DNA from 3 places in the Microbispora sp. CA-102843 genome. Region 3 is predicted to be linked to each of the others. Evidence: predicted binding sites of a transcription regulator. Region 3 holds the regulator's gene; each other region holds the start of a gene.
What was found. The regulator HrcA, encoded in region 3, represses chaperone genes, less so after heat shock. The targets are predictions, from matches to a motif close to TTGGCACTCTCNNNNNGAGAGTGCCAA.

Region 1 (3,272 bases), 1.4 Mb from region 3:
AACCCGAGACGCTCAAGAAGGCGGTGACGCCGGACATCGACGTCGTCGTGCACGCCGCCAACCCCGTCGGCGACGAGGAGGTGGACGTCGCGGCGATCGAGGCGCTGGCCGGCGCGCGGCTCGTCTACACCAGCGGCGTCTGGGTTCTCGGCACCACGACCGAGGCGGCGGGCGAGGACGCGCCGGTGAACCCCATCACGGCCTCCCGCTACCGTCCGCGGGTGGAGCGGCTCGTGCTGGACGCGGGCGGCGTCGTCGTCAGGCCCGGCGTCGTGTACGGCCGGGGCGCCGGGATTCCCACGGTGCTCGCCGCCCCCGGGCAGGGGGACGGCCGGTACGTCCACGCGGGCGGCCCGGTGCCGACCTGGGCGACCGTGCACGTCGACGACCTGGCGGACCTGCTCGTGCTCGCGATCGAGAAGGCGGCGCCGGGGAGCCTCTTCCACGCCGTCGCCGAGGAGGCGGTGAGCGTCGCCGAGGTGGCGGCGGCCGCGGGCCGTACGGGGAAGGCCGTGCCGTGGCCGATCGACGAGGCGAGCGAGGTGCTCGGCCGCCCGTTCGCCGAGGGCCTGGCCCTGAGCCAGGTGGTGAGCGGCGACCTCGCCAGGAAGGTCCTCGACTGGCAGCCGAGCCGCCCCGGCATCGTCGACGACGTCCGCTCCGGCTCGTACGCCTCCCGCGCCTGACCGTCCCGCGGGGGATGCGGGGCAGGGCCGGCCCCATGACGTCGAAGTCCGGATCCCGCCCGTGCGGGGTCCGGGCCAAGCGTCCTTCAAGCCCCGCACATGATCATTGCCAAGAGCGCCCCAAGTCCGGCTCTCTAGCGTCGTCGGCACAAGCACAGCACGACGAACGAGGAGAGACGAGCATGCGCAGGATCACGCGAACGGGTGCGATCGCGGCGGTGGCCGCCACGCTGGTGGGTTTCGGTGGCCCGGCGCTGGCCGAGACGACCACGGTGGTGACGAACGCGACCTCCGTCATCCCGGAGGGCACGGCCCGTCTGGCGGTGCAGTGCCCCTCGACGCAGCCGTATCCGGTCATGCTCCGGGTCTCGTCCTCCACCAAGGACTCCTACGACTCCCAGAATCTGAACTACAAGGACATCGTCGTCAACGGGCGTGAGGTGAAGGTGACGTTCACCAACTCCCAGTCGAAGAAGGACCCGCACTCGTACGCCATACCGGTGAGGATCGAGGTGCTCTGCTCGAACGAGCCGCACGTGGCTCCGACCGGCCTGGAGCTCGAACAGCGCGCCGTCATGGCGCCGGGCCAGGACGGTCTGGTCACCGTGAGCTGCCCGCCCAGCCACCCGCATGTCACGCGTCAGGAGGAGCGGCACCCCGCCGGGGTCGACGTCCTCGACGTCCAGCAGGACGGGCCGTCGTACTCCGTCCGGTACCAGAACACGGACTTCCTGGCTCCCGCCTGGGCCACCCTCTACATCACCTGTTCCGCGTAGTCACCCGCTCGCCCCCCCGGGAAGGGGCGACGGTGACGCCGGCGCGGCGGACGGCTGAACTGCCGGTCTCGGGCGCGTTGCCGCCAGATGCGTCTGACCTGCGATGCCGGTTCGTGTTGACTGTCACGCGCCACTTGCATACTGTTTCGTGTTGGCACTCTCCCATCGAGAGTGCCAATAGCGACGAGACAGGTCTGACACCCGCGACGGCAGGCCGCTGGTCGCCTCTTCAGCTCATTCATCGCAATCTGAAGGGGAGGTCCGATCGTGACGACCGCCACCAAGGTTCCCGTTAAGCCGCTTGGCGACCGCATCGTGGTCCAGCCGCTTGAGGCCGAGCAGACCACCGCCTCCGGCCTGGTCATCCCGGACACCGCCAAGGAGAAGCCGCAGGAGGGCCGCGTCCTCGCTGTGGGCCCGGGCAACTGGGACGAGGACGGCGAGAAGCGCATTCCGCTCGACGTCAAGGAGGGCGACGTCGTCCTCTACAGCAAGTACGGCGGCACCGAGGTCAAGTACGGCGGCGAGGAGTACCTGGTGCTCTCGGCCCGCGACGTGCTCGCCATCATCGAGAAGTAGGCCGCGCCGGCTTGTGGAGCCCCGGGACCACGTGCCCGGGGCTCCGCGCGCTCACAAGGAGACCTGAATGCCGAAGATCCTGGAGTTCGAAGAGGACGCGCGGCGCGCTCTCGAGCGTGGTGTGAACGCTCTCGCCGACGCTGTCAAGGTGACCCTCGGCCCCCGTGGCCGCAACGTCGTCATCGACAAGAAGTTCGGTGCCCCGACGATCACGAACGACGGTGTGACCATCGCTCGCGAGGTCGAGCTGGACAAGCCGTACGAGAACCTGGGCGCCCAGCTCGCCAAGGAAGTGGCGACCAAGACCAACGACATCGCGGGCGACGGCACCACCACCGCGACCGTCCTGGCCCAGGCCATGGTCCGCGAGGGCCTGCGCAACGTGGCCGCCGGCGCGCAGCCGCTGGGGCTCAAGCGCGGCATCGACAAGGCCGCCCAGGCCGTCAGCGAGCGGCTGCTCGGCAGCGCCCGCCACGTCGAGGACAAGAAGGAGATCGCCAACGTCGCGACGATCTCCGCGCAGGACGCGAAGATCGGCGGCCTGATCGCCGAGGCGTTCGACAAGGTGGGCAAGGACGGTGTCATCACCGTCGAGGAGTCCAACGCGATGGGCCTGGAGCTGGAGTTCACCGAGGGCCTCCAGTTCGACAAGGGCTACCTGTCGCACTACATGGTGACCGACCCCGACCGGATGGAAGCGGTCCTCGAGGACCCCTACATCCTCATCACCCAGGGCAAGATCTCCTCCATCGCGGACTTCCTGCCGCTGCTGGAGAAGGTCGCCCAGAGCAAGCGCCAGCTGCTGGTCATCGCCGAGGACGTCGAGGGCGAGGCCCTGGCCGTCCTGGTCACCAACAAGATCCGCGGCACCTTCACCTCGGTGGCCGTCAAGGCCCCCGGCTTCGGCGACCGCCGCAAGGCCATGCTGCAGGACATCGCCATCCTCACCGGCGGCCAGGTCGTCAGCGAGGAGGTCGGCCTCAAGCTGGAGCACGTCGGCCTCGAGGTGCTCGGCACGGCCCGCCGCGTCGTGGTCAACAAGGACACCACCACGCTCGTGGACGGCGCCGGCGACGCCCAGGCGATCGAGGACCGCGTCCGCGAGATCAAGGTGGCGATCGAGCAGTCCGACTCCGACTGGGACCGTGAGAAGCTCCAGGAGCGTCTCGCGAAGCTGTCCGGCGGTGTGTGCGTGCTGCGTGTCGGTGCCGCCACCGAGGTGGAGCTGAAG
Region 2 (3,272 bases), 6.4 Mb from region 3:
GTTGACGGCGATCTGCTTCAGCGGCTCCTCGAGGGCCTTGCGGACGATCGCGGCACCGGTGGCCTCGTCGCCGTTGACCTCGAGCTTGTCGAACGCGTTGGCGCCGGCCTGCAGCAGGGCCACGCCACCGCCGGGGACGATGCCCTCCTCGACCGCGGCCTTCGCGTTGCGGACGGCGTCCTCGATGCGGTGCTTGCGCTCCTTGAGCTCGACCTCGGTGGCCGCGCCGGCCTTGATGACGGCGACGCCGCCGGCCAGCTTGGCGAGGCGCTCCTGGAGCTTCTCGCGGTCGTAGTCGGAGTCGGTGCGCTCGATCTCGGCGCGGATCTCGTTGACCCGGCCGGCGATCTGCTCGGCGTCACCGGCGCCGTCGACGATCGTGGTCTCGTCCTTGGTGATGACGACCTTGCGGGCGCGGCCGAGCAGGTCGAGGGTGGCGTTCTCGAGCTTGAGGCCGACCTCCTCGGAGATGACCTGGCCACCGGCGAGGATGGCGATGTCGCCCAGCATGGCCTTGCGGCGGTCGCCGAAGCCCGGAGCCTTGACGGCCACGGACTTGAACAGACCGCGGATCTTGTTGACCACCAGGGTGGCCAGGGCCTCGCCCTCGACGTCCTCGGCGATGATGACCAGCGGCTTGCCGGACTGCACGACCTTGTCGAGCAGCGGCAGCAGGTCCTTGTTCGCCGAGACCTTGGAGTTGACGATCAGGATGTACGGGTCCTCGAAGACCGCCTCCATGCGCTCGGGGTCGGTCACGAAGTAGCCGGACACGTAGCCCTTGTCGAAGCGCATGCCCTCGGTGAGCTCCAGCTCCAGGCCGAAGGTGTTGCTCTCCTCGACGGTGATGACGCCTTCCTTGCCCACCTTGTCCATCGCCTCGGCGATGAGGGCGCCGATCTCGGTGTCGGCGGCGGAGATGGAGGCGGTGGAGGCGATCTGCTCCTTGGTCTCCACGTCCTTGGCGAGCTTCGACAGCTCCTCGCTGACGCGCTCGACGGCGGCCTCGATGCCCTTCTTCAGCGCCATCGGGTTGGCGCCGGCGGCAACGTTGCGCAGACCCTCGCGGACCAGCGCCTGGGCGAGCACGGTGGCCGTCGTGGTGCCGTCACCGGCGACGTCGTCGGTCTTCTTCGCGACTTCCTTGACGAGCTCGGCGCCGATCTTCTCCCACGGGTCCTCGAGCTCGATCTCCTTGGCGATGGAGACACCGTCGTTGGTGATCGTGGGGGCGCCCCACTTCTTCTCCAGCACGACGTTGCGGCCCTTGGGGCCGAGGGTCACCTTCACGGCGTCGGCGAGCTGGTTCATCCCGCGCTCGAGACCGCGCCGGGCGTCCTCGTCAAACGCGATCATCTTGGCTGCCATTAGGCTAGACCTCCCAGTAGCAGGGTGTCTTCAACGGACCGAGCCGACGCCCGCGACGGCTTGGACCCGCTATCCCTGCGCGGGCCCCATCGCCCCGATCCCGATTGTTGTCACTCTCGACCTCAGAGTGCCAAACAAGTATTTAGCACTCTACCCCTGAGAGTGCAAGCGGAAGCCGTGCTGACCAGCTTGGACGTTATGTCCAGACCAGCGATCCGATGACGAAGCGGGAGACACCGGACGAGCCTGCGGGGCGCGCCTCCGGCACGACCCGGCGGACGTGAGCGCCCCGATGGCGAAGCGGGAAATACAGCAAGCGGAAGGCCCGGCACTCGGGATCCGTGCGCCGGGCCTTCCAAGGTCGATGACGGGATCAGACGGCCCGTACGGCTTCCGCCTGCGGGCCCTTCTGACCCTGCGTGATGTCGAACTCAACCCGCTGACCCTGCTCGAGGGCCTTGTAGCCGTCCATCATGATTGCCGAGTAATGGACGAACACGTCCTTACCACCGTCTACCGCGATGAAGCCGTAGCCCTTGTCCGCGTTAAACCATTTGACGGTGCCCTGCGCCACTTCCGACTCCTCTTGCTGGGCTGGGGACCACACCCAAGAAGCCCCCGGTTTTGTCGATCGTCCTCGACCATACCTGTGTCAAGGCGTAGGACAACAGAGTCAATCCGCAAACTACTACTTGGCGTTCGCTCAAAGCGGGATCGAAGAATATTCACTTTGCTGTTTAATAGTTGAGAGCTGCACCATTTGCCATGGCACCGCACGACTTCTTCCCCGATAGAAGCGCATGTCAGGTGCTCGGCCCCGGCGCGGCGGCTCAGCCTCCTGCGACGGCGGGGATGACCGAAATCTGCACCCCGTCCGGCGTGGCGGTGTCCAGACCGTCGGCGAATCGGACGTCCTCTTCCCCGACGTAGACGTTGACAAAACGCCGAATCTTACCCGTCTCGTCCAGGATGCGCCCGCCGATGCCGGGGTAGTCCGCGTCCAGCTTCTGCAGGACCTCGCGGAGTGTTCCCCCCTCGCCGCTCACCTCCGCGGCTCCGTTGGTGTACGTCCGGAGAATCGTCGGAATCCGCACGGAAACGCTCATTGTTCGCTCGCTTTCGTTACTGCCGATGGGCCTTTTGAAACGCTTTCAGTTGGCGAATGCCGCACGGAACGCGTCGAGAGAGGGACGGATGACGGCGGTGGGGCGGGCGTGCTCGGCCACCGCGTCGAGCGTCTTGAGCCCGTCGCCGGTGTTCAGCACCACGGTCTCGGCGTCGGGGTCGAGGCGGCCCTCGCGCACCAGTTTGCGCAGCACGCCGACCGTGACGCCGCCCGCGGTCTCGGCGAAGACGCCCTCGGTCCTGGCCAGCAGGCGGATCGCCTCGACCACCTCCTGGTCGTTCACGTCCTCCACAGCGCCGCCCGTCCGCCGGGCGATGTCGAGCACGTACGGCCCGTCCGCCGGGTTGCCGATCGCCAGGGACTTGGCGATGGTGTCGGGCCGCACCGGCTGCACCACGTCCTGCCCGGCCTTGAACGCCTGGGAGACCGGCGAGCAGCCCTCGGCCTGCGCCCCGAAGATCCGGTAGGGCCGCTCCTCGACCAGGCCCAGCTTGATCAGCTCGCGGAAGCCCTTGTCGATCTTGGTGAGCTGCGAGCCGGATGCCACCGGGATGACGATCTGGTCGGGCAGCCGCCAGCCGAGCTGCTCGGCGATCTCGTACGCCAGCGTCTTGGAGCCCTCGGCGTAGAAGGGCCGGAGGTTGACGTTGACGAAGCCCCACTTCTCGCCCAGCTCGTCGCCGATGAGCTCGGAGCAGAACCGGTTGACCTCGTCGTAGGTGCCCTCGATGGCGACCAGGCGTCCGCCGTACACGGCGGCCATGGTGACCTTGGCCGG
Region 3 (3,272 bases):
TCACGCCCTCCTTCCAGGGCACGCCGCGCGGCACGTCCGGCCAGGCGGGGATGCCGAGCGCCCGCGGCTTGACCGCCTGCCAGATGTCCACGAACGGATGCCCGACCACGAGCACGTCGTCCCCGGACACCCGGGCGGCGATGCGGCTCTCCTTCGAGCCGGGCACCAGGTGGTCCACGAGCACCCCGAGCCGCCTGCCCGGCTCGGGGCCGAACTCCTCGACGATGGCCGGGAGGTCGTCCACGCCCTCCAGGTATTCGACGACGACCCCCTCCACCCGCAGGTCGTGCCCCCAGATCTTTTCGACCAGAGAGGCGTCGTGGACGCCCTCGACGTAGATGCGGCTCTCCCTGGCGACCTGCGCGCGCAGGCCCTCGACCGCGATCGACCCCGAGGCGCTCCGCAGCGGCCCCTTCGGGCCGGCCTGGGGGCGCACCAGCGTCACCGGTTTGCCTTCGAGCAGGAAGCCGGCTGGCGTCAGCGGGAACACCCGCCGGCGGCCGAACCGGTCCTCCAGTGTCACGGCCTCCTTGTCGCAGGCCACAACGGCGCCGCAGAAGCGGCCCTCGGCGTCCTCGACCACGAGGTCGGGCTCGGCCGGGATCTCGGGGATCTGCCCCCGCCGTGGCCGCCGCCAGTCTCCGGATAGCACGTCCCGCCCGTACATGCGGGGAACGCTAGCAAATCACGCCATGCGACGCCGGGCCGCGGAGCGGCGCGCGAGCACGACGATCGTCACGATCAGCGCGGCCAGGAAGCCGACGGTGGGCAGCGCCAGCAGCGCGATCGCGCCGCCCACCAGCGCGCCGCTCACCAGCGCGCCGCCCGCGAGCTGCCTGCCGACGCCGAACCGCACCCCGTCGCCCTCGCAGGCGAGCTGGTAGGTGCCCGCCTCCGGGACGCCGGCCTCGAACAGCAGCTCCCAGGTCGTGCCGTTCAGCGAGACGGTCTGGGAGACGGCCGGCCGGGTCAGCCGCACCCGCGGATCGGCGCCGTCGCCGAGTTGGCAGCGGACGTCGGTGGGCTGGTCGACGGCCGCGTAGATCGCCGGTTTGTCCGCGGGGTCGAGCGCGACGTTCACCGACTGCCCGCCGGAGAAGATCGTTCTGGGCGCGGCGTCGCCGATCGTGGAGAACAGGCCGCCGGCGAACCCGCCGACGCCCGCCACCAGCAGGACGACGAAGAGCGCCCAGGAGAGGAAGATCCACAGCAGGCGGGGCCGGATCGGCCGGGATTCGCCGTACGGCGGGGGAAAGGGGTGCGGCATCCGCAAGGTCACGTCGGCCGGCGGCGGGGGTACGGGGCGGGGCACCCGCATCGTCACGTCGGCCGCGGAGTTCTGATTCTCGTGCATGGGTGAAGAGTCCACCATGCGGCTTGTGGTGGATTTGTAGCTCGCTTGTCCTGGTGCCCTCCGCGTTATCGCACCACGTGGGGTGGTAGCCGTACACTTGGCACTCGGGAACACAGAGTGCCAGAGTCGGTGTTTCCAGGCACAGGGAGGTGACGATTGCTCGACGACCGCAAGCTCGCCGTCCTGCGCGCCATCGTCGAGGACTACGTGTCCACCAACGAGCCGGTGGGATCCAAGGCCCTGGTGGACCGGCACAACCTCGGCGTCTCCCCGGCGACGATCCGCAACGACATGGCGGCGCTGGAGGAGCAGGGATACATCACCCAGCCGCACACCAGTGCCGGCAGGGTGCCGACCGACAAGGGATACCGCCTGTTCGTCGATCGGCTGTCGCAGATCAAGCCGCTGTCCGGCGCGGAGCGCAGGGCCATCGAGACCTTCCTCGCCGGGGCGGTGGACCTCGACGAGATCGTCATGCGCACGGTGCGGCTGCTCGCGCAGCTCACCCGGCAGGTCGCGGTGGTGCAGTACCCCTCGCTCACCAGGTCGTCGGTCCGCCACGTGGAGATCGTCCCGGTCGCGGAGCGCCGGGTCATGCTGGTGCTGATCACGAACACCGGGCGGGTCGAGCAGCGAGTGGTCGACCTGCCCGAGGCCATCGCCGACGACCGGATCGCGAACCTGCGCGCCGTGCTCAACGCGTGCCTGGACGGCTGCGGCCTGTCCCAGGTGCCCGAGACCGTGGCCGACGTTCCCGAACGCCTGCCTCCCGAGGACAGGCCGGCGGCGGCCACGATCCTGTCGGTGCTGCTGGAGACGCTCGTCGAGCGGCACGAGGAGAAGATCGTCTTTGGTGGGACGGCCAACCTCGCCGCCGCCGACCTCAGCATCGGCCTGCGGGACGTGCTGGAGGCGCTGGAGGAGCAGGTCGTCCTCATCCGCCTGCTGGGAGAGACCGGCGGGCTGTCCGAACTGACCGTCCGCATCGGATCCGAGAACCCCTACAGTGGGCTGCGCGGCACTTCTATCGTGGCCGCCGGATACGGTTCGGGTGACAAGGAACTGGCCCGGCTCGGAGTGCTGGGCCCGACACGAATGGACTATCCGGTGACGATGGGTGCGGTGCGCGCGGTGGCGCGTTACGTCGGCCAGATCCTGGCGGGGTCATAAGTGTCCAACGACTACTACGCGACCCTTGGCGTACGGCGCGACGCCAGCCAGGAAGAGATCAAGAAGGCGTACCGCCGTCTCGCCCGCGAACTGCACCCGGACGTCAACCCCGATCCGGAGACGCAGGAGCGGTTCAAGGAGATCAACCAGGCGTACGAGGTGCTGTCCGACGCGGGCAAGCGCCGCATGTACGACATGGGCGCCGACCCGTTCGGCGGCGGCGCGGGGGCCGGGGCCGGGGCCGGCGGCTTCGGCGCGGGCTTCCCGTTCAGCGACATCATGGACGCCTTCTTCGGCTCGGCGGGCGCCGCGCGGGGGCCCCGCTCCCGCGCCCGCCGTGGCCGCAACGCCACCATCCGGGTCGAGCTCGACCTGGCGGAGGCGGCCTTCGGCACGACCCGCGAGATCGTGGTCGACACGGCCGTGGTCTGCGAGGTCTGCCAGGGCTCCGGGGCGGCGGCCGGCACCCACCCCGACACCTGCGACATGTGTCACGGGCGCGGCGAGGTCTCGCAGGTGACCCGTTCGTTCCTCGGCCAGGTCATGACCTCCCGTCCCTGCCCCCAGTGCGGCGGGTACGGCAGCGTCATCCGGCACCCCTGCATGGAGTGCTCGGGCGAGGGACGGGTCAGGACCCGGCGCACGATCAAGGTGAGGATCCCGGCCGGCGTCGAGGACGGCACGCACATCCAGCTCGCGGGCGAGGGCGAGGTCGGCCCCGGCGGCGGGCCTCCCGGCGACCTGTTCC

Region 1: a site for HrcA is predicted at 1,614-1,640, ahead of groES (co-chaperone GroES). Genes of this name have one in related genera too.
Region 2: a site for HrcA is predicted at 1,511-1,537, ahead of groL (chaperonin GroEL). Genes of this name have one in related genera too.

The regions. Positions count from the first base shown of each region.
Region 1 covers NZ_JBNJNF010000001.1:8,430,358-8,433,629, reverse strand. Annotated here, with positions in the region: gene ACQEVJ_RS38815 (NAD-dependent epimerase/dehydratase family protein) at 1-686, shown strand, start outside; gene ACQEVJ_RS38810 (hypothetical protein) at 869-1,462, shown strand; gene groES (co-chaperone GroES) at 1,730-2,041, shown strand; gene groL (chaperonin GroEL) at 2,109-3,272, shown strand, end outside.
Region 2 covers NZ_JBNJNF010000001.1:707,647-710,918, reverse strand. Annotated here, with positions in the region: gene groL (chaperonin GroEL) at 1-1,368, opposite strand, end outside; gene ACQEVJ_RS03425 (cold-shock protein) at 1,742-1,942, opposite strand; gene ACQEVJ_RS03420 (MoaD/ThiS family protein) at 2,199-2,474, opposite strand; gene thrC (threonine synthase) at 2,520-3,272, opposite strand, start outside.
Region 3 covers NZ_JBNJNF010000001.1:7,071,979-7,075,250, reverse strand. Annotated here, with positions in the region: gene ACQEVJ_RS32805 (DUF3097 domain-containing protein) at 1-667, opposite strand, end outside; gene ACQEVJ_RS32800 (hypothetical protein) at 686-1,354, opposite strand; gene hrcA (heat-inducible transcriptional repressor HrcA) at 1,511-2,524, shown strand; gene dnaJ (molecular chaperone DnaJ) at 2,525-3,272, shown strand, end outside.